DNA from 2 places in the Eubacterium sp. AF34-35BH genome. Region 2 is predicted to be linked to the other one. Evidence: riboswitches for the same ligand, from Rfam matches in the RefSeq annotation. Region 2 holds a riboswitch; the other holds the start of a gene.

Region 1 (18,176 bases), on a different contig from region 2:
TAGCAGGACCATTAGTAAGAAAAGTTTTCAGAACAGTTTTCCCTGAAGGAAAAGTTCTGGCATAAACGTAAAAAAGTATCCAATTAAAAAATAATATTCAAATTCAAATTTTAAAATTTAGTATTTATATGAAGAAGTTGTAGTTAAACATCCCATATACATTCGGTTTATGGTATAATATAAAAATTGGTGCGATTAATTAGATTGTAAAGAGGTACAATATGTTTAATTACGAAATTCTTAAGTCGTTTAATGATATGGAGATGCTGGTTTATGACTACATTATGAAGAACAAAAATGTAGTAAAATACATGACTGTAAGGGAGTTAGCTGATGAGGTTCATGTATCAACAGCCACTGTTATGCGTTTTTGCAGAAAAGCAGGTTTTGATGGATATTCTGAATTTAAAGTGAAATTCAAAATGTATCTTGAAGAAGAGACAAAGAAAAACAAAAAGAACAACGAAGATGTAAAGGAGATACAGGAGTATTTTTATAAAATAGGTTCCGGCATACATCAAAAGGAATTGGATGAAATTGCCCAGGTTGTAAGACAGGCTGACCAGGTTATTTTTATTGGACTTGGTACGTCAGGTATCCTTGGAAAATACGGTGCAAGATTCTTCTCAAATTTGAGAAAATTCAGTCAGTACATAGAGGATCCATATTTTCCTATTATGGAAGGCATAAAGAATGCGGTTGTAATTGCACTTTCCGTTTCAGGAGAAACAGAACAGATAGTTCAAATGGCAAATGATTTTAAAAAGAACAAATGTAAAATAATCAGTATTACAAATAAGGGAACATCAACCTTGTCAAATCTTTCTGATTATAATTTGACCTATTATGTTACGGACCATGAACATGGTAATCATATTAATACAACAACTCAGATACCTGTCATTTATTTGATAGAGGCAATTGGAAGAAGGCTGTAGATTTTATCAAATAAAGACAAAAGATAGAAGGCTGTAGATTTTATCAAAAGAAAACAAAAGATAGAAAGCAGACAAATCATATTATTTAAACGAAAATCATGAGAAAAATAGGAGCACAATCGTAGAAATTAAATAAATGAAAATTAATCAAGGATATGTTACAAGGTGTTACGGCTTTGTAACATATTTTTTTCGTCCTCATACGTTACATAAAACGCAGATTTGTAGAAATAAAAATCTTGTATGATAAAATATTCTTAGTTGATAAAGAATTGATGGAAATATAGAAGAGAAGGAGAGAAAAACATGGCAATCGATTATTACAAGACAGCTATGGAGCTGTTAAAAGAACTTGGCGGTAATGACAACATTACCAACGTAACTCATTGTGCTACAAGACTTAGATTTATACTTAAAGATGAATCAATAGTAAACAAAGACAAAGTAGCAAAAATTCCGGGAGTAATTACTACAGTACAGGCTGGGGGACAGTTTCAGGTAGTAATTGGAAATCATGTAAAGGACGCTTACGAGCACATGATTAAGATGGTTACAATTGATGAAGAAGCAGCAAAAGGAACAGGAAACAAAAAAGTAGGTATAGTAAGTAGAATTATTGATGTAATTTCTGCAATATTTGCTCCATTTTTATACACATTGGCAGCATGTGGTATTCTTCAGGGTATCTTAGGTGTTTTAGTTGCATTAAATGCAATTGATACAGCAGGTGGTACATATCAGATTCTAAACTTTATTTCATGGACAGCATTTACATTTTTACCTGTACTCATAGCAGTTACAGCGTCAAAGAAATTTGGTGTTAATACATTTATTGCATTAGTTATTGCCTGTGCACTTGTTTGCCCGGATTACATTGCAATGGTTAATGCAGCAAAACCTGTTTACTTTTTAGGCATGAAAGTACAGCTTTTAAGCTATACATCATCAGTAATCCCAATTATTTTATCAATTTGGATTGCATCATACGTACAGAAATTTTTCGATAAATATTTACCAATCGTTATTAGAAACTTATTTACACCAATGTTTACAATAGCAATTATGGTTCCACTTACTTTATTAGCATTTGGACCAATTGGAAATACAATTGGTGGAGCAATTGGTGGTATTTACAATACATTATACAATTTAAGTCCTATAGTTGCCGGACTTGTAGTAGGTGGCTTATGGGAAGTTCTTGTAATTTTCGGTGTTCACTGGGGAATTACACCTGTAACAGTAGGAAACTACGCGAACTTAGGTTATGACACATTTACAGGACTTCAGGCATCAGCCGTATTTTCACAGGCAGGTGCAACATTTGGAGTTTTCCTTAAGACAAAAAATAAAGACATGAAGGGTGTTTCAGCATCAGCAGCAATTACAGGACTTTTCGGTATTACAGAACCTGCAATTTATGGTGTCAATTTAAGATTAAAGAAACCAATGATTTGTGGCTGTATTGCCGGTGCAGTTGGTGGTGCTATTGGTGGAGCTTTCCATGCAGTGTCATGGAGCTACAATATGCCTGGTATTGCTACATTACCTGCTTACTTTAAGGCTGGTCATTTAACACCATTTATCGGTTTGGTAATTTCAATTGTCGTAGCATTCGTGCTTGGTGCAGTGCTTACATACATTGTTGGTTTTGAAGATGAAGCAGATGATGAAACAAAGGAAATTGAAACATCAAATGAAACAACAGAAACAAATGGTGAGGCTACAAGTGAATTTGTAGCACCTGTAACAGGAAATGTTATTCCTGTAAATCAGGTAAAAGACGAAGCTTTTGCTTCAGAAGCAATGGGAAAAGGTGTAGGAATTGAACCTGAAAATGGAAAAGTATATGCACCTTTTGATGGTAATGTTGACGCAGTATTTCCAACAGGCCATTTAGTAGGCTTATCAGATGGAAATGGTGCAGAAGTATTAATTCACATTGGTGTTGATACAGTAAAGCTTGAAGGAAAAGGTTTTAAAACTTATGTTTCACAGGGAGATAAAGTCAAGAAAGGTGACTTACTTGTGGAATTTGACGTGGAACTTCTTAAGAAAGAAGGCTACGATGCAACAGTTATGTTTATAACAACTGATACATCAAAGGATGTTCAGGTTTTATCAGGAAGAAAGGAAGCTGTTAAGGATATTGCATTTTTAACAGTATAATTGAGAGGAGTTAGATATGGGCGTGTTACCAAAAGATTTTTTATGGGGTGGAGCTGTTGCCGCGCACCAGGTGGAAGGTGGATGGAATAAAGGAGGCAAAGGTGTAAGTATAGCCGATGTTTTAACAGCCGGAGCTCATGGTGTAGATAGGAAAATCACAGACGGAGTACAAGATGGATATTATTATCCAAATCATGAAGCAGTAGATTTTTACGGGCACTATAAGGAAGACATAAAGTTATTTGCTGAAATGGGATTCAAGTGTTTTCGTACTTCAATTGCCTGGACAAGAATTTTCCCAAATGGGGATGATGAACAGGCAAATGAAGAGGGATTAAAATTCTATGACAATCTTTTTGATGAACTACTAAAATACGGAATTGAGCCGGTGGTAACACTATCTCATTTCGAAATGCCATATCATCTTGTGAAAGAGTACGGGGGCTGGAAAAATCGAAAAGTTATCGATTTTTTTGTAAAGTACTCACTAACCGTTATGGAAAGATATAAAAACAAAGTAAAATATTGGATGACTTTTAACGAAATTAATAACCAGAAGAACTATGAGTATCCACTTTTCGGATATACTTGCTCAGGTGTGATTTTCAATAATGAAAAGCATCCTGAAGAATGTATGTATCAGGTGGTACATCACGAATTAGTGGCAAGTGCCATGGTAGTAAAAGAAGGACATAAAATTAATCCTGATTTTAAGATTGGCTGTATGATGGCGTGTGTTCCATTATATCCATATTCATGTAAACCGGAAGATATGATGTATTCAGTTGAAGCAATGCATGACCGCTATTTATTTGGTGATGTTCATGTAAGAGGCGAATACCCATCTTATGTATGGCCTGAGTGGAAAAAGAAAAACATTCACGTTCAAATGGAAGAAGGAGACAGGGAGATATTAAAAGAAGGCACTGTTGACTTTGTAGGATTAAGTTACTATATGACAAATGCTGTAAAAGCCGACCATGTTGCAGATGGAAATGGTGTAGATGGCTTCCCTGGAAGCGTTCCAAATCCTTATGTAAAAACAAGTGATTGGGGCTGGCAGATTGATCCAATTGGACTTAGATATGCACTTAATTTGTTATATGAAAGATATCAGGTGCCACTATTTATTGTGGAAAATGGATTTGGCGCAATTGATACTGTAAATGAAGACGGAACAATCGATGATGATTACAGAATAGCTTACTTAAAAGCTCACATTGAAGAAATGAAAAAAGCTGTAATTGACGATGGGGTAGAACTTATGGGGTACACACCATGGGGCTGTATTGACTGTGTTTCATTTACAACAGGAGAAATGAAAAAACGTTACGGATTTATCTATGTTGACAAAGATAATGAAGGTAATGGCACACTAAAACGAAGCAAAAAGAAGTCATTTGACTGGTACAAAAAGGTAATAGCTTCCAATGGTGAAGAATTATAATAAAACATAGTAGTAATCGAAGGGACTGTACTTTAACAGCTTGAAAATGTTAAGGCACAGTCTTTTTTTTTACCTTTTTATTTGCTAAACTTTTAATTTGCTAATGCAATAAATAGTAAAAATCCTACGTTTAAAAGTATATAGATAAAATAATGTGAAAACTCTTGCACCGTTATTTGAATTAATTAAAAAAAATGTATAATGTAAATAGAGTATGAAGTAATTAAAACAATGTAGAACAATTTAAGCGAAGAAAAGATTACTTACATATTTAGCAAGTAATCTTTTCTTTTTTCTCAAAGGAGGTTTTTTTATGAAACAAAAACTATGTAAAGTAACAATGATATTTAGTATATTGGTAACAACAATATTATTTGGGATTAGTGTTAGTGCAAATGATAATATTACTAATATTGAAGATGTAAAAGGACATGGAACATCATACGATAAGATTTATATTGATGAAAATTATCGTGGTGATGCAGTGTACAACACAAAATACCAATATGTAGATTGTAAAAAAGAGTTTGTAGTGGCAGAAGGAAATTCAAAATATAAGGCTATAGACGGGGTGCTTTATTCAAAAGATGGAAAGATTTTATATTATTTTCCAAGAAGTAAATCACAGTCATACAAGTTAATTACAAGTGCCGAAGTTATAGAAAATAAGGCTTTTTATAATTGTACATCATTGAAAAAGATTGATTTAAATAAAGCAAAAAAAATAAATTCTAATGGAATTTCACAATGCAAAAATCTAAAAGAGATTGTGTCAAATAATATTAGCAGAATTGAAGAACAGGGTATAAATAATACCGCAATAAAGCAAATAAAGTTAAATCAGAAGGCAAAGCTGGATATACGTGCTGTAGACAGCAATATTTTAATAAAAACTAATAAAAAATTTAAAGAAATAAAGCCATATGTATATAGCTGTAATAGATGGTATAAGATTTCAAAAGCAAAAGGCTATGATGTTAAGAGCGTAATATATAGTGGATTTAAACCAAAAGACAAGAAAATTGTAAGGGCAAAAACATCAAAAAATGTCTATGACAAGAAAATAAGAAAAAAAGTTTTAAATAAATTTAGAGAATTAAATTACGACTTTAGATATGACAAAAATTTAAAAATAGATTTTTTTTCGGAGTATAAGCACTATTTTATAAAAACAAAGGTAAGGGCCTATAAATACATAAAGAATAAAAAAGTGTATACAAAGTGGAGTGATTATATGGTTTATGATTCATGGCATGATGCAGATTAAAGGAGGAGAAAGTTATGAAAAAATTCTTACTAATATTATTAGCGTTTACTATGTGTTTTCAGGTAAATATTGTAGGTGCCAGCGAGAATACAGGCGGTGAAGTGAGCATAGATAAAATTTAGCATGGCTCAGATTACAGAGTAATAACAATAGACAAAAATTATACCGGAAGTATAGATGAAATTTGGCATTGGACAATGAATAGCATTGAAAGTGTAAATGTTGATAAAGACAATCCTAAGTATATGTCAGAAGATGGAATTTTATTTTCAAAAGACAAAAAGACTATACTTTATTATCCAAGACAAAAGAATATTGGTGGTAGCTATACCATCCCTGAAACAGTTGAGAAAATAGCGGAACATGCATTTAATAATGCACAGTTGAAAACTATCAAAATGGAAGACAACATTACTTCAATAGGTACTTATGCATTTGCCGGTTGCGGAGTTGTAGATATAACGGTTCCTAAGAAAGTTAAAGTGATAGCAGAACATGCATTTGCAGGAAGTTACATAAAGAATATCGACTTAAATAATGTAAACAAAATAAAAGACTATGCATTTTCAGAATGTAATTATCTAACAAAAATCAATTTAAAAAATGTTAAAGATGTTGGAAAAGAGGCTTTTGCAAACTGTGGCAAACTTAAGACAGTTAAAGGTCCTAAAGTAAAAAACATTGGAAAAAATGCTTTCTACACAGCCAAAGTAAAGAAAATTTATTTGCCCAATTCAGTGAAAATGGCTGAAAGAGCATTGAATACTGTTACAAAAATAAGCTACACTAAATCTTTTAAAAAGATAAAGCCTTATATGTTATATCCATTTACTTGGAATGATGTTGACACAGCTAAAGGTTATCAGGTAAAAATAACTATTAGTAGTAAAAAGAATAAAAAAATCAAAAAGACTTTTGTGGAGAAAACTAAAAAAAGTTACATTCCAAGTTATGGTAAACTTGACAGAAAAATGGGCAAGTTTGTAAGCAAAAATAAAATTGCACCTAAAGACGTAAAAAGCATATTCCAATATAGAGCGTATAGAAAAAAAGGTGGCAAGACATTGTACACAAAATGGAGCAATGTTGTGAAATTATAAAGATAGCTTATAAAGAGAGTGTATTAATAACTAATAATATAAATTTTAAATTTATATTGATAATTAGAAGCTCTGGAAATGTATTTCCAGAGCTTTGTTATATAATAAGAAATTCCTTCAAAATTTCTTATTATATAAAAAACGTTCCACTATGGATGCCCACTCGCGCGAAAGGAAAAATGTTGCTAAAGCAACACGCACTCGGTGCGTAGAATGTCGTAAGCGACATCCTTTCTTGTAGAAATTTGAAATTTGGTGTTATTAGCTGGTGTTTCTAAGAATTTATTGAACATAGACTATTGTGTGTTATAATTAAAGATAATTGTCAAAATTTAGGAGGGAAGAGTGAAAAATGGAAATAAAAAAAATGAGAAAATCAAATATAGAGTTGTTGAGAATTGTTTTGATTATAATGGTAATAGCACATCATTATGTGGTAAATTCCGGTATAAAAGCGTTCTTTACACCAGCTAAAATGTCAGCAAAAATGATAGGGATAGAAATATTCGGATGTGGTGGAAAGATTGCTATTGATGGCTTTATAATCATAACAGGTTTTTTTATGTGTAAACAATCAGTCACATTATTAAAGTGGTGTAATTTGGTTGTGAAATATGCTTTTTACTTTCTGGTAATTAATGGGGCTTTTCTGATTGCAGGATATTATCCTTTAGGAAAATATAATCTGTTGTATGGATTTGTTCCTTTTATAAAAAACTATGGAACAGGATATGATAGTTTTGTAGCTTTATATTTGGCATTATTTTTGTTGATTCCTTTTATTAATAAGCTTATAAATGCTATGAATAAAAAGGAAATGATTATATTACTATCTATTTTAATAGCATTATATTCTATTTTTAGCACGTTCTTTTTTCAGATAGACAGTGAGGGATATTTATTTGTTAGAGACAATTTTGAAGGATTGGGATGGTACATTACAGTATATTTAATTGGGGCTTTTATAAGAAAATATGGTAATAAAAAATGGGATAATTTTAGAGTGGGATTAGTAGGCACAATTATTTCTGCTGTAGTAATATGTATTAGCATCTATGTGTTTAATTACACAATGAAAATTGATATATATCATTTTGTCATTGGAGCTAATAAATTTATGGCTATTACAATGGCAATTATGTTATTTATCTTATTTAAGAACATAAATATTAAAAATAGCAAAATAATTAATACATTGTCAAAAACAACATTCGGTATTTTATTGATACATGCTAACAGTGACACGATGAGATACTTTTTATGGAATGATATTATCAAGTGTCCGGAAAAGTATTTGGAAGGTGGAGCAATGTTAATAGTGAGTGCAATCACAAGTGTTATTTTGATTTTTATTGTATGTGCGTGCATAGACATTATATGTGAAAAATTTTTGAATAAGGTAGTAATTAGCAAATTAAGGAATATAAAAATATTAAACAAGGAATTGTATTAAAAAATAAAGTTGACATTTAGATATATGTAGAGTATAGTCTTAAATGAAAATTGAATAAATCTTCAGGGCAGGGTGCGATTCCCTACCGGTGGTAAAGCCCACGAGCCGGAAGGCATGATTCGGTGAAACTCCGAAGCCGACAGTAAAGTCTGGATGAAAGAAGATATGGAATAAATTTAAAATTTATATTGATAGTTATATGCTCTGGAAAGATATTTCCAGAGTTTTTTTTGAATAATAATATGTTTGGCAGATATGTTCAAAATTAGTAATTATCATATAGCAAATTTAAAATGAAATAATGTTAATAATTACTTCAATAATTTACTTAAATGTTAATCAGTATTAACAAGAATTAATTAAGTAACTTAGATTATTCGAAAGCCCTGAGCATATGCTCAGGGCTTTTCGATTATAAAAAATCAGGAGGTGAAAAATGAATTCTGAATATTATATGAGAATGGCACTGGATTTAGCAAAAAAAGGAATGGGTTATACATCGCCGAATCCAATGGTAGGTGCCGTTATTGTGAAAAATGGAAAAGTTATTGGCAAAGGCTACCACCACAAGTATGGTGACTTGCATGCGGAAAGAGATGCTCTTGCAAACGCCACTGATGATGTGACCGGAGCTACCATGTATGTTACATTGGAGCCTTGTTGTCACAAAGGAAAACAGCCACCATGTGTTGATGCAATTATTCAGGCTGGTATAAAGAAAGTTTGTGTAGGTTCAGATGATCCTAATCCATTAGTAGCAGGCAAAGGAATTAAGATTTTACAGGATAATGGAATAGAAGTTGAACCCCATATTTTAAAAGAAGAATGTGACAGTTTAAATAAAGTTTTTTTCCACTATATTCAAACAAAAACACCGTATGTAATTTTAAAATATGCAATGACTATTGATGGGAAAATTGCTACTTACACAGGAGAGTCTAAGTGGATTACAGGGGAAAAAGCCAGAGAGCATGTACATAATAATAGACATAGATACAGTGGAATTATGGTAGGGGTTAAAACAGTGTTGGAAGATAATCCAATGCTTACCTGCAGAATCCCTGAAGGTGTAAATCCAACAAGAATTATATGTGATACTAATTTAAGAACACCTATTGAATCGAATATTGTACAGTCAGCAAAAGATATTCAAACAATAATTGCAACGGGAAATGTTGAAGAAGAAAAGGTGAAAATTTATGAAGAGCTAGGATGCAAAATTCTTCAGCTACCTGATGAAAATGGCAAAGTAAGTTTGGAAAGCCTGATGAAAAAAATAGGGGAGATGAATATTGACAGTGTCATTGTTGAAGGTGGTGGAACTCTTAACTGGTCAATGGTATCCAAGGGACTTGTTAATAAAACAGAAATTTACATTGCACCTAAAATTTTTGGCGGGAAAGATGCCAAGACACCGGTTGAAGGACAGGGATTTAAGTTGCCAGCCGAAAGCTTAAAACTTGAAAAAAGTAAGGTCAGCATTCTTGGTGAAGATATTTTAATTGAAAGTTACATAAAGGAGTGAGGCTAATGTTTACAGGAATTATAGAGGAAATGGGGACTGTTAAAACCATAAGAAAATCTGCCAACTCAGCAATATTAACTATTAGTGCTACAAAAGTTTTAGAAGAAACAAAAATTGGTGACAGCATTGCAGTAAATGGAATTTGCTTAACAGTAACTGAAATAGAAAGTCAGTTTTTCAAAGCTGATGTAATGCATGAAACTTTGAGACGTTCATCTTTAAATAATCTGAAAACCGGCAGTAGGGTAAATTTAGAAAGAGCAATGGCTGCTAATGGACGATTTGGTGGTCACATAGTTTCAGGTCATGTGGATGGTGTAGGCACAATCGCAAAAATAGAAAAAGACGATAATGCAATTTGGTACACCATTAAGACAGCCCCTACAATACTTAAATATATCGTAGAAAAAGGTTCCATAACAATAGACGGAATCAGCCTTACTGTTGCAAAAGTGAGTAATGAGAATTTCGCAATCTCAGCAATTCCACATACAGTTCAGGTAACGATTTTAAAAGATAAAAAAGTTGGTGATGTTGTTAATTTGGAAAATGACATTATTGGAAAATATGTGGAACGGTTGATTAGCTTTGGCGGAGGTGTGGTTGAGTGTCATAATCAATCATTAAAAAATAATGAGTCATCAGACAATAAGCAAACAAAAAGCCATTCAGGAATAACTATGGAGTTTTTAAGTAAGCATGGTTTTTGATAGAAAGAGAGGTAGAAAATGTATCAGTTTAATACAGTAGAAGAAGCTTTAGAAGAATTAAAAAATGGAAAAATTATTTTAGTAACAGATGATCCTGACAGAGAAAATGAAGGAGATTTTATATGTGCAGCAGAGTTTGCCACAACTAAAAATATTAATTTTATGGCAACTTATGGAAAGGGACTTATTTGTATGCCAATGTCAAAGGAGTATGTGGAAAAACTTAGAATTCCTCAAATGGTTACAAATAATACAGATAATCATGAAACAGCTTTTACAGTTTCAATTGATGGGGTAGATACAACAACAGGAATTTCAGCAGCAGAACGTTCAATTACAGCTATGAAGTGTGTTGACGAAAATGCAAAACCGGAAGATTTCAGAAGACCGGGACATATGTTTCCACTTTTGGCAAAAGATAATGGCGTGTTAGAAAGAAACGGCCACACAGAAGCCACAGTGGATTTGTGCAGATTGGCAGGTCTAAAGGAATGTGGACTTTGCTGTGAAATTATGCGTGAAGACGGCACAATGATGAGAACTAAAGAATTAGTTCAGTTGGCTAAGGATATGAATATCAAAATGATTAGCATTAAAGATTTACAGCACTACAGAAAAGTACACGAAAAATTAGTGGATAGAGTGACAGTTACAAAAATGCCAACAAAATATGGTGAGTTTACAGCATATGGATATGTAAATAAATTAAACGGTGAACACCATATTGCGTTAGTAAAAGGTGATATTGGAGATGGTAAAGACGTTCTTTGCAGAGTTCATTCAGAATGTCTTACAGGTGATACTTTTGGTTCCCTTAGATGTGACTGTGGACAGCAGTTTGCTGCCGCAATGACTCAAATTGAAAAAGAAGGCAGAGGAATTTTACTTTATATGCGACAGGAAGGTAGAGGCATTGGCTTGATAAATAAATTAAAAGCATACGAGCTTCAGGAAAAAGGCATGGATACTTTGGAAGCAAATTTAGCATTAGGATTCAAAGGAGACGAGCGAGAATACTATATCGGCGCTCAGATACTAAGAGATTTAGGCGTAAAAGGTTTGAAACTTTTAACAAATAATCCTGACAAAGTATACCAGTTAGAAGAATTTGGAATGGAAATATCTAAACGAGTTCCAATTCAAATGGACGCAACAGAATATGACTTATATTACTTAAAAACAAAACAATACAAAATGGGACATATTCTCCAGTACAAATAATAAAAGAGAAGATTAATAAATAATCAAAGACAAAAATAAATAAGTAAAAACAACAACTAAAAATATTCTCTGCACAGCTAAAGACTTTATAAGAAAGTGCTGTGGAGCCGTCGGTCCATAAAGGCAGCGTAGTCGGCTTTATAGGACCGCTACGAGCGGAACGCAGCGGGAGCGTGCTTTCGATAAAGTATTTAGCTGGGCAGAGAATAGGGGATAGTGTTGATATATTAAGATATGAAAGGTAGGAAAGAAAATGAATATTTTAGAAGGAAAAGTAGTAGCAGAAGGCATGAAAGTTGGAATTGTAGTGGCAAGGTTTAATGAGTTCATTACATCAAAATTGCTTAGTGGAGCAATTGACGGTTTGGTAAGACATGATGTAAACGAAGATGATGTAGACGTTGCATGGGTGCCAGGTGCTTTTGAAATTCCACTTGTTGCATCAAAAATGGCAAAAAGCAGAAAATATGATGCTGTAATTTGTTTAGGAGCTGTTATTAGAGGAAGCACAAGTCACTATGATTATGTTTGCAATGAAGTATCAAAAGGTATTGCAGCAGTTTCAATGGAAAATGATATACCTGTAATGTTTGGTGTAATTACTACAGAAAATATTGAACAGGCAATTGAACGTTCAGGAAGCAAGGCTGGAAACAAAGGATACGAGTGTGCACTTGGCGCTATTGAAATGGTAAATCTAATTAGAAAAATAAAATAATATTAATTTACAAATTTAAAAAATTGCATAAAATAATTACAACCTAAATGCAAAATAGTGAGATTTTCTGCTGAAAAAAACATCTGTTGGTGGTATACTAATCATAATAAAAAAGTATGATTTAAATTTTAACCAGGATTTAATTTTAAACAATAATGTTGCAAAAATATTGGATTTTATCGGATTCAAATTTAAATAGCAAAGGTAAATTTCGGAAGAAATGAAAGTACAAAGGGGTGAAATTTTATGCACAGGGACAATGAAAAAATCGATGCAGGGTTAAAAGAAAACTACAGAATCGAGGAAGCTATTGAGGCACTACAAAAAGAAAGTAGCTATGAAATGTTGGCACATACTCTTACGGTTATTCGTAGAACAATGACAAAGAAAGCACAGATGATTATAGCTGTGGAGCCACCAAGGGGAGATAATCAGATAAGATTACAGGTTGTGGAAACTCCTGATGGCAAGAAATGGTGGGCAGCGTTTACAAGTTTTGATGAGGAAATGAAAGGTGGAAATCAGGTAATGTCCACATTCCTTGCAGACATGGATCAATTGTTGAAATCATCTTTAAGTGCAAATGATATTGAAGGTGTAATTTTTAATCCATGGAACAAAACAATAATGCTAAATAAGAAATTAATTAATATTGTATTAGGAAACATTGTGTAAAACAGGACAGGTTGTTAATTCATAAATGGGAAGAATACAATAGATAAAAAACAAGCAGTCATAAATTACTAAAATGGTACGAATACTTAACCATTATTGTTAGTAGTTTATGAATGCTTGTTGTTTAAAAATATAATTACACTAGCAAACACGCATTTGACCTGTAAGTTAGTAAATTATATTCTTTATAATTTTTTATTCTATATTCATTTTCTTTTGGAAAAGAGTTTTAATAATTTGTGCTGTTTCATCAACGCCAAAGTCATCGGACTTAATACACAAATCATAGTTTTTAACATTACCCCAGTCTGTTTTAGTAAAATATTTACAGTGAACAGCACGTTCATGGTTTACTTTTTTAACTTTAGCCTTAGCAGCCTTTTCTGAAATGTTATCACGAGCTGAAACTCTGGCTATTTCAGCGGCAGTATCAGCACTGATGAATACATGGTATGCAGTAGGCAGTTCTTTTAACATGTAATTGGCAAGTCGACCAACAATAATGCATGGACCTTTCTGTGAAATCTCACGTATAAGTTCAGATTCTTTAATAAAAAGCTGATTTACTTTAGGTAGTTCTGTTTCTTCCAGTGGCTCGCCATACCAGGCAAAGAAATCATGGAGAACAGGATTTTTAAGAACCTGTTCATTTTTCTCTACAAATTCAGGTGAGTAACCACTTTTTTCAGCAACAAGTCGTATGAGTTCTGAGTCATAGTAATCAAAACCAAGCTGTTTTGCCAAAATCTTACCAATTTCTCTACCACCACTTCCAAATTCTCGTGAAATGGTAATTACATAATTTGAAGTAAATTCATCATCGGATACAGCGGCTTCGTCGGTTTTACCAAGTAATTTATCACGCTGTTTACCGAAAGCACGATTAACAACACCTACTAATGTACCAACTAAGATGGCAGCAATAATTGTACCTATACCAACACTGCCAAGGCTATGTAATGCACCAAGACATGTAACGGCTGATACTACAACCATTGTACAGTCGAAACCAATTTTTACTTTTGAAAATTCAATACGGGTAACAGAAGAAACAGCCTGCATACAGCCCTCTCCTGCAAGTGGAATCAAATCTGCCGGTAAATATAGAAAAATACCAAATGCCACAAATACAGTGCTTAAAAGTACCATAAAAATACGAATTGCTAAATTCTCAGGTGTTGGAAGAAAAGATACCATATAGTTACAAAAAGTTGTAAAGTATCCAAATACTACGCCAACAGGAACCTGTAATAACTGCACCGGTTTAAAATTTTTTCTAAGTAGTAAAATCTGAAGAATTACCAGTATGATGTGGAAAAGAATAGTTGCCTTTCCCATTTCGATACCCCATACACAGGTAATAGTGTAAGGAATAGAACTAACAGGTGATACACCAAGATTAGATTTTACGGAAAGTGCAATACCAATAGTCATTATAAAAAGTCCAATAAAATACATTGGTATTCTGATTTTTAAATGTTTCATTAATTCAAGCCTTCTTTCTTTTTAGTATTTGCCATATTTTCATATACGCGATAGAGCATATTATGTAACTGATTTGTTTCTGCTTCAGTAAAACCTTTTAATGCATCTGTTTCGATTTTTGCAAATTCAAGGTTTAGACGGTCAGCGTATTTTTTCCCGGTTTTTGTAAGGTATACATGAAGTGAGCGGCGATTATTGCCTGCTGTTTTTCTTTCAATATATCCCTTTTTTTCCATACCGTTTAAAATAGATGTTAAAGATGCCGGTTCAATGTGACAGAACATGGCAATATCTTTTTGAATAGCCCCATCATGGTGAAGCAAGTAGTCAAGTATTTTCGGTTGCCCGGGAGTTAGCCCGGTGTCTTTTACACTTGCAACCAAAGCTTTTTGTACCATTAGATGATCAGACATCAATAGGTAGTGAAGTGTTTCCTGCATAGTAACCTCCTTAATTAGAAATCTAATTGTTAGAAACCTAACTAAATATAAACGACAAGTTAAAATTTGTCAAATGAGAGAACTGGGAACAAGTGTGCATCCTATGAGATAGAGAAAAATGAGTACACATTCATAGTAGAACAGTTTTGTGCAACAGAATTATGGAAGAATGTTTATTCCATAAAAAATGTTTACAAATAAGATACACAAAAGGCATATCCATATATGTATAATAGGTATTAGACATGGTAAAGAAGTCAGTGTTATATTGAATATGGTGTGGGATTAGGTTTTGATAGAATCAATCAAAGAAGGAGTGATACATATGAGTAAAGTATTAGTAACATATTTTAGTGCAAGCGGAGTAACAGCAAAAACAGCTAATAAGTTAGCAAAAGAGGTAGATGGTGATGTATTTGAAATTGAGCCAAAGGAAAAATACACATCAGCAGATTTAAATTGGATGGATAAGAAAAGTCGTAGTTCTGTAGAAATGAATGATCCTGCAAGCAGGCCTGAAATTGCAAAGCAGGTTGAAAATATGGACATGTATGATACAGTATTAGTTGGATTCCCAATTTGGTGGTATGTTGAACCAAAGATTATTGATACATTTTTAGACAGCTATGATTTTTCAGGTAAGACAGTAATACCATTTGCTACATCAGGTGGAAGTGGAATCGAAAATGTAGAAAAGAACTTACAAAAAGAATACCCTAATATTAATTGGGGAAAAGGAAAGTTATTAAACGGAAGCGTTAAGGCTTGGTTTTAATTGCCAAGGTTAAAAATATTTATGCAATATGGTTAAACTATAAAAGGATGAAGAATTTATGATTTTTATTTGGATTGTGCTTCCAATTATTGCAATTGGAGTGGTAATATTTTACCTTTTTAGAAAAATTTACAGAGCAGTTGATTTCTGCAAAGGCGAAATGAAAAAGTCTAAAAAGAACATAGCAGCAATAGTTGGTACGGTATTAATTTTAACACCGGCAGTTGCATTGAAAGGAACTTGGTTTTTTGTTCTTTTACATTTGGCAGCATTCCTGCTTATCATAGATCTAATAATGTGGATTGGAAAAAAAGTGAGAAAGAATGATGACATGCCGAAGGCTGTGAGCTTTTTACATAGAACAGGCATAGTCGCAATAGCTCTTACAGTGGCAATTTTAACATACGGATATTTTAATATTTTTAATGTTATATCCACAAATTATACTGTTACTACAGAGAAGAATATTAGAAGTGAAGGCTATAAGCTGGCATTGATTTCAGACCTTCATTATGGAATAACTTTAAATAAGGAGCAGTTGGAAAAAGTTGTTGAGAGAATAAATAAAGAAAGTCCTGACATTGTTATTTTGGATGGTGACCTTGTTGATGAAAGTACCACGTTACCACAAATGAAAGAGGCATTTAAGACTTTAAGTGGTATACATAATAAATACGGAATTTATTATGTTTACGGAAATCATGACAAAAATAATTATACATCAAAACCATATTACACACCAAAAGCATTAGCAGAAGAGATAACAAAAGATGGAATCACAATTTTGGAAGACAATGTTGAAAAAATAAACAATGATTTAGTGCTTGTTGGAAGAGCTGACAGAGGCGATGGAAATTTCATTAGAAAGAACATAACTGCCTTGACTAAAGGGCTGGATAAAAATAAGCAATGGATTGTTTTAGACCATCAGCCATGTGAATATAGTGAAGTGAAGAAAGCCGGTGGCGATATTATTTTATCAGGTCATACACATGCAGGTCAGATTTTACCAATAGGCTTAATTTCGCCAATGTTACATATGAATGATTTGAATTATGGTTATGTGAAGGAAGGTAATTTAAACGAAATAGTCACATCAGGAATTGCAGGTTGGGGCTATCCAATAAGAACTGAAAAGCATTCGGAGTATGTGATTATAAATATAAAAAATAAATAAGGAACACATAATGGCAAAGAACATAGATTTAACAAAAGGTAATATTTCAAAAGGCTTGTGGGCATTTGCAATCCCATTGATGCTTGGAAATGTAATGCAACAGTTTTACAACTTAGCCGATACATGGGTAGTGGGAAGATTCATTGGCAACACCGCTTTAGCAGCAGTTGGCTCGTCATATACTTTAATGACGTTTCTTACATCCATTATTATAGGGTTATCTTTGGGAAGCAGCACTTTTATTTCAATGGCGTTTGGAAACAAAGATAATAGAACAATTAGAAACGGAATTGTTATATCTTCAGAAATTACCTGTGGTCTGACAATAATACTGATAATAATTTCATACACTTTTTTAGATAAAATTATAAAGGCTTTAAATGTGCCAGATAACACATTTGCTGATATGCGGACATATTTGTTTTATGTATTTATAGGATTTTTTGCAACGTATATTTACAACTATTGTTCCAACCTGTTAAGGGCAGTTGGCAATTCTGTAACACCTTTAATTTTTCTTGGCGTTTCAGTGGTGTTAAATATAATACTCGATTTATATTTTGTAATTGGACTTGGCATGGGAATAATGGGAGCAGCAGTTGCTACGGTAATTTCCCAGTATATTGCAGGGCTTGGAATATTGATATATTACATAATAAAATATCCGGAATACAGAGTCAGAAAAGAAGATTGCAGGTGGAGCAAAAGCAATTTTAAAAATATCCTGTCACTATCAGGTTACACCTGTATTCAGCAGTCAGTGATGAACCTTGGCATACTTATGGTTCAGGGAATAGTTAATGGATTTGGACAAAATGTAATGGCGGCATTTGCGGTGGCGGTGAAAATTGATACCATTGCCTATATGCCGGCACAGGATTTTGGAAATGCCTTTTCTGTTTTCGTAGCCCAAAATTATGGTGCCAATCAAAAGCAGCGAATTAAAGAAGGTGTAAAAAAAGCAGGTATTAGTGTAGTCCTATTTTGCCTGGGAATAAGTGCTTTGGTATTTATATTTGCAAGACCACTTATGTCAATATTTGTAAGCAGTAAGAGTGCAGCAGTTATAAGTACGGGAG
Region 2 (14,041 bases):
TATGGAGGCGTATAATAATGAAGCACAATTGTGCAAAGAAAATTGCAGGAGGATGTTTTGCATTAGCTATGACATTTGCCCTTGCACAACCAATGCTTGCTGATGACTTAAATACGGAAATGGCAAGTGCAGGAGCAGCAGTTGATATTGAGAATTACATATCAAGCACAGGAAGTGAAGACGGTTTGTCATCATATCTTCCGGCACCTGAGAAGACAGAAAACAAAACAACAAAGGTTGAAAGCAAAAAGACAACAAACGAAAACAAATTATTTTCCAATATTGCCATCGCAAAGGTTGAAGGTGGTAGAGAAGGTTATGTAAATGTTAGAAGAAGACCTTCAGCAAAAGGGAAAAGAGTTGGTAAGATTTATAATAACTGTGGAGCCACAATTATTGAAGAGACAAGCAATGGCTGGTACAAGATAAAGTCTGGTAATTGTACAGGATACATTAAGGCTGAATATTTTGTAACAGGTAACAAGGCACAGTCAAGAGCATTAGATAATGGTTATGTTTTTGCTAATGTAACAGCAACAGGTGTTCACGTTAGAGAAAAGTCATCTACCAAGTCAGATATTGTTACAAACGTATATCGTAACGAAGATTATTCAATTAGAAAATACAGCGCTGATGGCAAATGGGTGAAGATTAAGATTGCCAATGGCGTTAGTGGTTGGGTTTCAGCAGATTTTGTAAAAGTTAGTGTTGATATGGACACAGCAGTTACAATGAAGGAAGAAAAGGCTATTAAGAAAGCACAGAGACAAAAAGAGAAAGCTGCAAGAAAAGCAGCTCAGGCAGCAGCCAAGGCTAAGGCTCAGGCACAGCAGAGAGCTTCTGAGGAAGAAGAAATAGGTGAAGCACAGCCAAGACAGAATACAAATACTAACAGTAACAGTAATACATATACAGCACCAAAAACAACAAGACAGCAGACAACACAGGCACCACAGAATAATGATACTCAGACATCATCAGGCGGGGCATCAGCAGTAGTTGCTTATGCAAAGCAGTTTTTAGGTAATCCGTATGTATATGGCGGTTCAAGTTTAACAAACGGAACAGACTGTTCAGGATTTACAATGTCAGTATATGCACACTTTGGATACTCACTTAACAGATCATCATATACTCAGGTATACAACGGAAGAGCTGTCTCATTAGGTTCATTACAGCCGGGGGATTTATTATTCTACAAATATAATAGTTCAACAATTTCTCACGTTGCAATGTACATTGGCGGTGGTCAGATAATACATGCATCAACAGAAGAAACAGGAATTATAATAAGTGGTATGGGTTCACCTTGTGCAGCAAGAAGAATCATAAACTAATTTAATAAAAAAGCATTATTACCTACAACATATAGGACTTATGTTACTATATGTTGTAGGTCTTTTTTTATCTCTAAAAAAAGCCTGTTTTATAAAACTAAAGTCACCACATTTGTCAAGGATATATGTGAAAAATGCACAATTTCATAACTTCCACACAAAACATCTGTTCTTTTATAATTCGACAAAGATTTACATAAAATCTGTGTGAAAAAAGTTAATAATGTTAATAAGTCGGTTAATAACCCATAAAATCTAAAAAAAATCTATGTTAATACATGTTAATAACTAGAAAATGGTAAAATTATGTTAAATGTAATCGAATGTACGAAAAAACGCAAAAATTGTATAAAATGCACAAAAAGATAGTTAAAAATATAACTAATGAAAAATGTGTGATTTTCGTTGTTAAAAGTAGGTGGTTTATGGTATAATCTAGTTACTAGATAACGAAAGGAAGTGGTACCATGAAAATTAAAATTTTCGGAAAAAATATTGAGGTGACAGAGGGCATCAAAGGCGCTGTAGAAGAGAAGCTTGGTAAGCTTGACAAATACTTCGCAGAAGAGACAAAAGCAGATGTTACTCTTAGTGTTAACCGAAACGACCAAAAAGTGGAGGTAACAATTCCAGTAAAGGGCGGCATTATTAGAGCAGAAGAAGTTAGTGAGGATATGTATGCTTCTATTGACATGGTAGAGGAGACAATAGAACGTCAGTTAGTTAAATATAAGAATAAGTTAGTTGACAAGAAAAAATCATATCGCGACAATTTCACAAATGATTACATTGAAGCTGATTATGAAGATGAGGACGAAGATGTAGTTAAGATTGTAAGAACAAAGAGCTTTGGCATTAAACCTATGGATGCTGAAGAAGCTTGTATTCAGATGGAATTATTAGGACATAACTTTTTTGTATTCCTTAATGCAGAAACAGATGAAGTGAACGTGGTTTATAAGAGAAAGGGCGGTACATTCGGATTAATCGAACCAAACTTCGACTAGAATATTGCGGGATATTTAAGTAAGCATAATCGCTGTTGACATATTAGTGTATGTTAACAGCGATTCCTTTGTTTTTAACGGAAAGTTTACAAAATTTACAATAAAATAAAATCTAATATGTTGAATTAATAACGGTAAAATGTTAATATATTCGATAGTGTGTGAAATACTTTGGCAATGGGAATTGATTGAAAACAGCAATTGATACCACGTTGCAGATCAGAATAAATTTAAAGAGGAGATTACAATGGGTGTAATTAACAAAATTATTGGCACGCATAGTGAGCGTGAATTAAAAAGACATAAGCATACATTAGACAAGGTTTTAGCTCTTAAACCTGAAATGGAAAAATTAACAGATGATGAAATGAGAGCAAAAACAGAAGAATTCAAGAAAAGATATGCAGAGGGGGAAACATTAGACGATTTACTTCCTGAAGCTTTCGCTTTAGTAAGAGAAGCAACAAGAAGAACTCTTGGAACAGAACATTATCCTTGTCAGATAATGGGTGGTATTATTCTTCACCAGGGACGTATAGCAGAAATGAAAACAGGTGAAGGTAAGACACAGACATGTTTACTTCCGGCATATTTAAATGCATTAACAGGAAAGGGAGTTCATATCGTAACAGTTAATGAATACCTTGCTACTCGAGATGCTGAATGGATGGGACAGGTTCATAGATTTTTAGGACTTACAGTTGGTTGTGTCCTTTCAGACATGGAACATGAAGACAAGAAAGCAGCTTATGACTGCGACATAACATATATTACAAATAACGAACTTGGATTTGATTACCTTAGAGATAACATGGTTGTATACAAGGAACAGTTAGTTCAGCGTGGATTAGCTTACTGTATTATCGATGAGGTTGACTCTGTTCTTATTGATGAAGCAAGAACACCACTTATCATTTCAGGTCAGAGTGGTAAGTCTACAAAGCTTTATGAAATGTGCGATATTTTAGCAAGACAGATGGAAAGAGGAACGGCAAGTCCTGAATTGAGCAAGATGGATGCCCTTATGGGTGTTGATATCGAAGAAGATGGTGATTTCTTAGTAAATGAAAAGGATAAGATTATTAACCTTACAGCACAGGGTATTGCAAAGGTTGAAAAATTCTTCCACATAGATAACTATGCAGATGCTGAAAACTTAGAATTACAGCATAATGTTATTTTAGCTTTAAGAGCACATAACTTAATGAATAGAGATCAGGATTACGTTGTAAAAGACGACGAAGTATTAATCGTTGATGAATTTACAGGTCGTATAATGCCTGGTCGTAGATATTCTGATGGACTACATCAGGCTATTGAAGCAAAAGAACATGTAAAAGTTAACAGAGAAAGTAAGACACTTGCTACAATTACATTCCAGAACTTCTTTAACAAGTATGAAAAGAAGGCTGGTATGACAGGTACAGCCCTTACTGAAGAAAAAGAATTTAGAGATATTTATAGCATGGACGTTGTTGAAATACCAACAAACAGACCAATTGCCCGTATTGACCACGAAGATGCAGTATTTAAGACAAAGCGTGGTAAATTAAAAGCAGTAGCTGATGATATCGAACAGTCACATGCAAAAGGACAGCCTGTTTTGGTTGGTACAATTAACATTGATGCTTCAGAAGAGATTAGTGATATCTTAAAGAAACGTGGTATACCACATCAGGTATTGAATGCTAAATATCATGAAAAAGAAGCAGAAATTGTAGCACAGGCAGGACAACATGGAGCAGTAACTATCGCTACTAACATGGCTGGTCGTGGTACTGATATTAAACTTGATGATGCAGCAAGAGAAGCAGGCGGACTTAAGATTATTGGTACAGAGCGTCATGAATCACGACGTATCGATAATCAGTTAAGAGGTCGTTCAGGTCGTCAGGGAGATGTTGGTGAATCTAAGTTCTACATCTCACTTGAAGATGACATTATGAGACTTTTTGCTTCAGAAAAATTAATGTCAGTATTTAATGCATTAGGGGTACCTGAAGACGAAGAGTTACATCACAAGGCGCTCACAAGTACAATTGAAAGAGCCCAGAAGAAGATTGAAGGAAATAACTTTGGTATAAGAAAGAACCTTATGGAATACGATAAGGTTAATAATGACCAGAGAGAAATCATATACGCTGAAAGAGCAAGAGTTCTTAACGGTGAAAACATGAGAGATGCAATAATCAAGATGATTAACGAAATTATTGAATCTCAGGTTGATATGTTTGCAGGCGATGATCAGTCACCAAAAGATTGGGATATTGCAGGTTTAGTTCAGTCATTATTTGAAATTATTCCATTTAAGTTAAAGAGCAAACCGGAAGAACTTGCAAAATATACAAAGTCTGAATTCAAACAGAAATTAAAGGAAGAAGCTTTGAAATTATATGAAGCAAAAGAAGCAGAATTCCCAGAACCTGAACATATTAGAGAACTTGAAAGAATTGTCCTTCTTAAAGTAATCGACCAGAAATGGATGGATCACTTAGATGATATGGAACAGTTGAAACAGGGGATTGGTCTTATGGCTTACGGTCAGAAAGATCCGGCTGTTGAATACAAGATTCAAGGTTTCGAAATGTTTGGCTATATGATTGAAAATATTAAGATTGATACTGTAAAGACTTTATATCATATTCAGGTTGAGCAGAACGTTGAACGTGAAGAGGTAGCAGAAGTTACAGGAACAAACAAAGATGACTCAGATGGAGTTAAGAAGCCAAAGCAGAGAGTTGAAGCTAAGGTTTATCCAAATGATCCATGTCCTTGTGGAAGTGGAAAGAAATATAAGAACTGTTGTGGACGTAAAGCATAAGTTCATATAATAAAAATTGCGAGAAGGCGGGGATTACCCGCCTTTTCTTGAAATTATAAAACAACAAGTGAGGGAATATTGTGGTTGAATTTGAACAATACAAATATGAGTGGAATCAGTACAAAGATAAAGTAAAAGAACTTGCAGCTTCTTTTGATATTGAAACAAAAGAAAACAGAATACGCGAAATTGAAGAAGCAATGGAACAACAGGAGTTTTGGGATGATGTTGAAAAATCGCAGAAGCTGATGAAGGAATTGAAAAATCTTAAATCTCAAATAGACACAATTTCAAAAATCCAAAGCGATTATGAAGATATTGGAATTTTGATAGATATGGGCAATGAAGAGGAAGGTGCGTCTATCGTTGAAGATGTAAAAGAACAGTTAAATGAATTTATAGAAAATTTTGAAAAAACAAAAATAGACACTCTTTTATCAGGAGAATATGACAAATGTAACGCAATTCTTAAATTAAATGCAGGAGCCGGTGGAACAGAATCCTGCGATTGGGCAAGTATGCTTTATAGAATGTTTACAAGATGGGCAGAGTCAAAAGGTTATAAGACTGAAGTTTTAGATTTTTTAGATGGTGACGAAGCAGGAATAAAGTCAATAACTTTTCAGGTTAATGGAGAAAATGCCTATGGTTATTTGAAATCTGAAAAAGGTGTTCACAGGCTTGTTAGAATATCACCGTTTAACGCAGCAGGCAAAAGACAGACTTCATTTGTATCTTTAGATGTAATGCCGGATATTGAGGAAGATTTAGATGTGGAAATTAATGATGACGATATAAGAATTGATACATATAGATCAAGTGGCGCAGGTGGACAGCATATTAACAAAACATCATCTGCTGTTAGAATCACTCATTTGCCAACAGGAATAGTTGTTCAATGCCAGAATGAAAGGTCACAGCTTCAGAACAAAGACAAGGCAATGAAAATGTTAAAGGCAAAATTATACATGCTAAAAAAACAGGAAGAGGAAGAAAAGCGCTCAGGAATCAGAGGTGAAGTAAAAGAGATTGGTTGGGGCAACCAAATAAGGTCTTATGTAATGCAACCGTATACTATGGTAAAAGACCATAGAACTAACGTTGAAGTTACTGACGTTAACAAGGTTTTAGATGGCTACATTGATCCTTTTATTAATGGATATTTGAAATGGATTAATACAGGTAATGAGGAAAGTTAACATCACAAACCACTTTAACACTTTACCGAACTACCACAATATTGCATAAAAATCCATGCGATTTATTAAAAAAATTAATAAATATGTAATAATTTGTTATGAAAACAAAGTAAACAGCTTAAAATTAGTTGATAAAAATATTTAACCATGCTAAAATTTACGAAGAATTTGCACCCTAAAGGGCTAGAACACAATTAAGGAGGAAATATGATAAAGGTAGCAATCTTAGGATACGGAACAGTAGGTTCAGGTGTATTCGAAATTATAAATGAAAATAAAGAGCTTATTACTGCAAATGCAGGTGAAGAAATTGACGTAAAATATGTATTAGATTTAAGAGAATTTCCTGGAGATTCATGTGAAAGCGTTTTAGTACATGATTACAATATTATTTTAAACGATCCTGAAGTAGAAGTAGTAATTGAAGTAATGGGTGGGTTAAAACCAGCTTATGATTTTGTAAAGTCAGCATTATTAGCAAAGAAGAGTGTATGTACATCTAACAAAGAGTTAGTTGCAAAATATGGTGCTGAGCTTATTAAGATTGCTCAGTCAAATAATAGAAACTTCTTATTTGAAGCTGCTGTAGGTGGCGGAATTCCTATTATCCGTCCAATGAACATGCATATTACAGCGGATAAGATTTGTGAAATTACAGGAATATTAAACGGAACAACAAACTATATTCTTACAAAGATGGATAAAGAAGGTGCTGATTTTGACAGCACTTTAAAGAAAGCACAGGAATTAGGTTATGCAGAACGTAATCCTGAAGCAGATATTGAAGGCTATGATGCGGTTAGAAAGATTGCAATTTTAGCTTCATTAGCAAATGGAAAGACAGTTAATTTTGAAGAAATCTACACAGAAGGTATATCAAAAATTACTGCTGAGGACTTTAAGTATGCAAAGAAAATGGGCCGTTCAATTAAGTTATTAGGAAAGTGCAAGAACGAAGATACAGGTATTGTATGTTCAGTAGCACCAAGACTTTTAGCACCTGACCATCCATTATACAACGTTAGTGGTGTAACTAACGGTATTTTAGTACGTGGAAACATGGTAGGTGACCTTGTATTTATCGGCAGTGGTGCAGGCAAACTCCCTACAGCAAGTGCGGTAGTATCTGATGTAGTTGATAGCGTTAGACATTTGAATGTTTCTACAACTGTAATGTGGAAAGAAGAAAAGCTTGAAGTTGAAGATTTTTCAAAATCAAAGAAGAAGTTCTTTGTTAGAACAACAAAGTCAAAAGAAGAAGTTGAGGCTGTATTTGGAAATGTAGAATACATTGCTGCAGGAATTTCAGGAGAAATCGGTTTTGCTACAGAAAAATTAAGCGAACAGGATTTTGATGCAAAAGCTGAAAAATTAGGAAATGTAATCTCTAGAATTAGAATTGAAGGATAATAAAAGATAAATTAGGAGGCAGGTTATGAAAGAAACAAAGGTTGTAAAGTTTGGTGGTAGTTCGCTAGCTGATGCAAACCAGTTTAGAAAAGTTGCAGATATTATTTTAGCAGATCCAACAAGACGTTTTGTTGTTGCATCAGCACCGGGTAAACGTTTTGTAGAAGATATTAAAGTTACAGATATGCTTTATAACTGTTATGAATTAGCTTCAGAAGGTGAAGAATTTGAAGAACAGTTTAATCTTATTAAGGAAAGATATAATGGAATTATTGAAGGCTTAGGCATTCAGGATTTTTCGTTGGACGAAGATTTTGACATTATAAAGGGCGCATTCTCTCATATGGCAGGTAGAGATTATGCAGCCAGTCGTGGTGAATTCTTAAACAGTAAAGTATTAGCCAAATTTTTAGGTTTTGATTTTATTGATGCTGCAAAATATATTTTCTTCAATGAAAGAGGAGAATTTGATTGGGATAAAACATCAGAAAAGTTAGCTCCAAAGCTTGCAAAATCTGAATATGCAGTGATTCCGGGATTTTACGGTTCTATGCCTAACGGAACTATCAAGACATTTTCAAGAGGTGGTTCAGACGTAACAGGTTCAATTGTTGCCAGAGCAGTAGACGCAATGATTTATGAAAACTGGACAGACGTTAGTGGATTTTTAATTTGCGATCCAAGAATTGTAAATAATCCAAGTCCAATTAACACAATCACATACGCAGAACTTAGAGAATTAGCATACATGGGAGCTACTGTTTTACACGAAGATGCTATCTTCCCTGTTAGAGCAGCAGGTATCCCTGTAAATATCAAAAACACAAACTGCCCACAGGATAGAGGAACTATGATTGTTTCAGAAACTGCTGAGCCATGTGAACATATTATTACAGGTATTGCCGGCAAGAAGGGTATGTCAGTAATTAATATTGAAAAGGACAAAATGAATAGCGAAGTAGGCTTTGGTAGAAATGTACTTCGTGCATTGGAAAAGAGCAATGTAAGTTTTGAACATATGCCATCAGGTGTAGACACAATGAGTGTTGTTATTCAGACAGATGCATTAGCAGGAAAGGAAACAGCTATTCTTGACGAAATCCGTTCAAGAGTACATCCTGACCAGTTATTTATTGAAAGTAACCTTGCCCTTATTGCAGTAGTAGGTCGTGGAATGAAGAGTGCCAGAGGTACAGCTGCAATCTTATTCACAGCTTTAGCAGAGGCAAGAGTTAATATTAAAATGATTGACCAGGGATCTTCAGAACTTAACATCATTATCGGTGTAGCAGAAGAAGATTTTGAAGTTGCATTACGTGCAATTTACAATGCATTCATTAAAGTAAAAAAATAAATAAGTAAAAAAGTAATTTTTATTAACGTTAGTATTATGTGAAGAATAAGTTATTAACAAACTTGACAACATAATAACAAAGTATTAACATTAACATGAAAATTAAATAAAGTTCTTCGGGGTAAGGTGCAATTCCTAACCGGCTGTGATTGCTTAAGCATAAGTCAGCGAGCCTATTGGCATGATATGGTGAGAATCCATAACCGACAGTAAAGTCTGGATGAGAGAAGATAGAATATAATTACTGTTACATGCAGTAGTAAAAACAGCAACCGGAGAAATTTTGGTTGCTGTTTTTTTGGCTCTTTGTCAAGCTTGGGGGTAATCACTCACGTAAAGTTGTGTGTGATTTCTTATTAAATAAAAAACGTTACGCTAGGGATTACCACCCCAGCGAAAAGAAAAAAGTTACTAAAGTAACCTGCGCTTGGTGTGTAAAATTTCGCAAGGGACATTCTTTGTTACATTAATGTTATAAATTGGAGGTAATATAAATGAAAAAAACATTTACAACAAAAAACATAGTTTTAATAGCGATGTTTTCAGCATTGGCTTTAGTTTTACACTTATTTGATTTTTCGATTCCTGTAATTGCGCCGGAATTCTATAAATTAGATTTAAGTGAAATTCCTGTACTAATTGGTTCATTTATAATGGGACCATTGGCAGGCGTGTTTATTGAAGCAATAAAAATATTATTAAAATTATTAGTAAAAGGAACATCAACAGCCTACGTTGGAGATTTGGCAAACTTCATAATTGGTTGTGCATTTGTTGTTCCTGCAAGTTTAATATACAAGTATAAGAAAACAAAAATGGGCGCGTTCATTGGAATGGCAGTAGGTACACTTGTAATGGCAGTTGCTGGAATTGCCATTAACTATTGGGTTTTAATTCCTTTTTATGTAAAAGCTTTCGGCATGCCATTAGATGCAATTATTGGAATGGGAGCAAAAATCAACGGAGCTATTTCTAACAAATTTACATTCGTCCTTATTTGTGTAGGACCGTTTAATATTTTAAAAGCTGTAATCGACAGTTTAATCACAGCCGTTGTCTACAAAAGAATCAGTTCATTTATAAAAGAGATTGGTTCAAAAAAATAAAAATATTGACTTTAAAAAAATAAGTATATGGCTAAATCAAAACACAATCGTCAAATTAAAACATAGAAAAATTTGAAAAACACAGAAATATTGTTTATACTAATCAGTATGGCATATTTCTGTGCTTTTTAATGCAATAGAAATTTCAAAGAATAATATGTCACAAAAAGCATTACGCTAGGATGTACCCTAGTATGAAAACAAAGTTAACCTAAATATATTGGAGGATAGATGATATACGAAACAAATTCCGAAAAGGAAACTTTTGAATTAGGAAAAAATCTGGGTGAGCAAGCAAAGGCTGGTCAGATTTTTTGCCTAAATGGAGATTTAGGAGTTGGAAAAACTGTGTTTACTCAGGGATTTGCAAAGGGACTTGGCATTGAAGAAAACGTCAACAGTCCAACATTTACAATTATACAGGTATACGAGGAGGGGAGAATTCCTTTATATCATTTTGACGTATATAGAATTGGTGATCCTGAAGAAATGTATGAAATCGGATACGAGGAATACTTTTTCGGAGAAGGCGTATGCCTCATAGAATGGTCAAAATTAATAGATGAATTAATACCCGAGGAAGCAATAAATATTGAAATAGATAAAAATCTTGAAAAAGGATTAGACTATAGAAAGATTACAGTGGAGGGACTATGAGAATATTAGCAATAGACAGCTCTGCAATGGTAGCAACAGTTGCCGTAACAACAGATGGAGTTTTAAATGCAGAATATACAATTAATCACAAAAAAACACATTCTCAAACATTGCTACCAATGATAGATGAAATGTGTAAAACAATTGAACTTGATATGAAAACAGTAGATGCTATAGCAATATCAGGAGGTCCCGGTTCTTACACAGGACTTAGAATAGGTAGTGCCACAGCAAAAGGCTTCGGCTTGGCGCTTGGTATTCCAATCATAAATATTCCAACAATGGACGCTTTGGCGTACAATATGTTTTCGTCACAGTATATTGTTTGTCCAATTATGGATGCGAGACGAGGACAGGTTTATACAGGAATTTATCAATTTGAAGGCACAGAAATGCAAACAATAAAAGAACAGTGCATTATGATGCTTGAGGACTTAATTGAAGAATTAGATAAAACAGGTAAAGCTGTGATTTTCCTTGGCGATGGTGTTGAAAAAGGAAAAGAAATTATTGACGCCCAAATGAAGTCAGAGCATTACTATGCACCTGCATCTATGAATGGACAGAAAGCTTCAAGTGTGGCAGCCCTTGGTGAAATCTATTATGCTCAGGGAAAAATTGAAAAAGCGGCAGACCATAAACCTGAATATTTAAGATTATCTCAGGCAGAGAGAGAACTTAAAGAAAAATTAGCCAAAGAAAAAGCGCAGGCAGAAAAATAAATCTGTGTGAAAAGAAATAAAACAAAAAATTAATTAAAATACAACAGAGATTAATAATGAAAAAAGATAAAAATTTTAATTAAAATTAAGCAGAACAAAATTTCGTAGTGAAAATACAAAAAGTAAGAATTAGGCTGAAGTATAAAATATAATATAAAGAGTAGGACTAAAATATGGAACAGGAAAAAATAACAATTAGAAAAATGAACATAGAGGATATTCCTGCTGTTTTTGAAATTGAACAAAGCATATTTTCTATTCCCTGGTCTGAAAAATCATTTAAAGATTCTCTGGAAAGTGAAAATACCAATTTTGTAGTAGCTTTGTGCAATGATGAAATTGTAGGCTACATTGGTATGTATGTATTTGGAGAAGAGGCTGATATATCAAATGTTGCAGTCTCTCTTAAACACAGAAGAAAGCATATTGCCCAGAATATGCTTGACTATATCTTTGATTGGTCACAAAATAAAAAAATAAAAAATCTCACTTTAGAAGTAAGAGAAACTAATGTGCCCGCAATAAAACTATATGAAAAGAATGGTTTTAAGGAGGCCGGCATTAGAAAAGATTATTACGAAAAACCAAAAGAAAATGCAGTTATAATGTGGAAACAAAATCTATAAAATACATTACTTTCCACTATTATTTTACGTGTGAAACCTATAAAATAAAAAATATTTATTTTAGGAGGAAGTTATGAGAAGATACGAAGATGAAAAATTAGTGGAAGTGACTTGCAATAAATGTGGGAAGAAATTAATCGTAGAAAATGAAATTATAAAAGAAGGCAATTTTACTGTAGAATATAAATGGAACTATTTTTCAAACAAAGATGGAAGAGAACATTTTTTTGATTTGTGCGAAGAATGTTACGACAAAATAACGGGAGAATTTTTAATCCCTGTAGACGACAGGGAATATAAAGAATTGTTATAGAAATTCTGATTTCAGATAGCAACAAAGAATATAAAGCGTTATTGTGAAAATTCTAATTTCTGAGAATGACAGGAAAAATAAAGAACTTATTTGGAATTCCTGTAGGTAGTAAAAATAAAAAGTAACTGTAGAATTGCAGAAAAGAAAGAGGAAGAGAATGTTAGACGTATGTTTGTTAGGTACAGGAGGAATGATGCCAATTCCCAGAAGATGGCTGACATCTTTAATGTGCAGATATAATGGAAGTAACATATTAATTGATTGTGGGGAGGGTACACAGGTTGCAGTGAAACAGAAGGGATGGACCTTTAAACCAATTGATGTAATATGCATAACACACTATCATGCTGATCACATAAGTGGACTTCCGGGCCTGTTGCTTACTATGGGAAATGCTGAAAGAAAAGAGCCACTTACAATGATTGGACCAAAAGGTTTGGAAAGAGTTGTAAGGGCACTTAGAACAATTGCACCTGAACTTCCTTTTGATATAAAGTTTATTGAATTATCAGAAGATTTGGAGACAATTCAGTTTGAAGAATACAGAATAAAAGCTTTTAAGGTAAAACATAGCATAACATGTTACGGATATTCAATTGAAGTGGACAGAAGCGGAAAGTTTGATGCCACAAAAGCAAAAGAACTGGATATACCAATAAAAAAATGGAGTCTTTTACAAAAAGGTGAAACAGTTGAGGCAGACGGCCGGGTTTTCACACCTGATATGGTAATGGGACCCCCACGAAAAGGTTTAAAAGTAACATATGCAACTGACACAAGACCTGTTGCAAACATTGCTAAAGCTGCAAAAGATGCAGATTTATTTGTGTGCGAAGGAATGTATGGAGAACCTGATAAAGAAGAAAAAGCGAAAGAACACAAACATATGACTTTTGTGGAAGCTGCAAACATCGCAAAAGAAGCCAATCCAAAAGAAATGTGGCTGACACACTACAGCCCATCTCTTGTAAAACCATGGCTTTATTTAGATACGGTTACAGACATTTTCCCAAATGCAAAGACAGGAAAAGATGGGATGTCTGTTGATTTAATGTTTGAAGATTAGAAAAGTAGAGGTATTGTTTTGAAAGATATAAAAATATTAGCAATTGAAAGTTCGTGTGACGAAACAGCAGCAGCAGTTGTTGTTAATGGAAGAGAAGCGCTATCTAACGTCATATCTTCACAAATAGATTTACATACATTATATGGAGGCGTAGTACCTGAAATAGCTTCAAGAAAACATATTGAAAACATTAACTATGTTATCGAGAAGGCTTTATCAGATGCTAAAACAACATTAGATGAAATTGATGCAATAGGAGTTACATACGGACCAGGGTTAGTAGGCGCACTTTTAGTGGGAGTAGCGGAAGCGAAAGCTATATGTTTTGCTAAAGATATTCCTTTAGTTGGAGTACATCATATTGAAGGACATATTTGCGCCAATTATGTGGAAAACAAAGAGTTAGAACCACCATTTGTATGC

What was found. Region 2 has a riboswitch for FMN ahead of DWZ69_RS11105 (ECF transporter S component). Riboswitches for the same ligand answer to the same signal wherever they lie in the genome.
Region 1: it holds a riboswitch for FMN, as region 2 does, so the genes downstream of both, ribD (bifunctional diaminohydroxyphosphoribosylaminopyrimidine deaminase/5-amino-6-(5-phosphoribosylamino)uracil reductase RibD) here and DWZ69_RS11105 (ECF transporter S component) in region 2, are expected to answer to the same signal.

What each region holds. Positions count from the first base shown of each region.
Region 1 covers NZ_QUDZ01000006.1:33,634-51,809, forward strand. Annotated here, with positions in the region: gene DWZ69_RS07995 (DUF2798 domain-containing protein) at 1-65, shown strand, start outside; gene DWZ69_RS08000 (MurR/RpiR family transcriptional regulator) at 222-938, shown strand; gene DWZ69_RS08005 (beta-glucoside-specific PTS transporter subunit IIABC) at 1,245-3,104, shown strand; gene DWZ69_RS08010 (6-phospho-beta-glucosidase) at 3,121-4,551, shown strand; gene DWZ69_RS08015 (leucine-rich repeat protein) at 4,865-5,818, shown strand; gene DWZ69_RS08020 (leucine-rich repeat domain-containing protein) at 6,016-6,918, shown strand; gene DWZ69_RS08030 (acyltransferase) at 7,271-8,371, shown strand; FMN riboswitch at 8,426-8,540, shown strand; partial or broken gene ribD (bifunctional diaminohydroxyphosphoribosylaminopyrimidine deaminase/5-amino-6-(5-phosphoribosylamino)uracil reductase RibD) at 8,808-9,939, shown strand; gene ribE (riboflavin synthase) at 9,902-10,606, shown strand; gene DWZ69_RS08045 (bifunctional 3,4-dihydroxy-2-butanone-4-phosphate synthase/GTP cyclohydrolase II) at 10,625-11,827, shown strand; gene ribE (6,7-dimethyl-8-ribityllumazine synthase) at 12,081-12,545, shown strand; gene DWZ69_RS08055 (SseB family protein) at 12,792-13,220, shown strand; gene DWZ69_RS08060 (cytidylate kinase family protein) at 13,416-14,705, opposite strand; gene DWZ69_RS08065 (MarR family transcriptional regulator) at 14,705-15,145, opposite strand; gene DWZ69_RS08070 (flavodoxin) at 15,471-15,920, shown strand; gene DWZ69_RS08075 (metallophosphoesterase) at 15,979-17,097, shown strand; gene DWZ69_RS08080 (MATE family efflux transporter) at 17,108-18,176, shown strand, end outside.
Region 2 covers NZ_QUDZ01000012.1:1,889-15,929, reverse strand. Annotated here, with positions in the region: gene DWZ69_RS11135 (C40 family peptidase) at 18-1,337, shown strand; gene raiA (ribosome-associated translation inhibitor RaiA) at 1,805-2,344, shown strand; gene secA (preprotein translocase subunit SecA) at 2,592-5,165, shown strand; gene prfB (peptide chain release factor 2) at 5,246-6,364, shown strand; gene DWZ69_RS11115 (homoserine dehydrogenase) at 6,572-7,774, shown strand; gene DWZ69_RS11110 (aspartate kinase) at 7,800-9,128, shown strand; FMN riboswitch at 9,237-9,364, shown strand; gene DWZ69_RS11105 (ECF transporter S component) at 9,623-10,234, shown strand; gene tsaE (tRNA (adenosine(37)-N6)-threonylcarbamoyltransferase complex ATPase subunit type 1 TsaE) at 10,466-10,891, shown strand; gene tsaB (tRNA (adenosine(37)-N6)-threonylcarbamoyltransferase complex dimerization subunit type 1 TsaB) at 10,888-11,613, shown strand; gene rimI (ribosomal protein S18-alanine N-acetyltransferase) at 11,787-12,239, shown strand; gene DWZ69_RS11085 (hypothetical protein) at 12,313-12,552, shown strand; gene DWZ69_RS11080 (ribonuclease Z) at 12,710-13,618, shown strand; gene tsaD (tRNA (adenosine(37)-N6)-threonylcarbamoyltransferase complex transferase subunit TsaD) at 13,637-14,041, shown strand, end outside.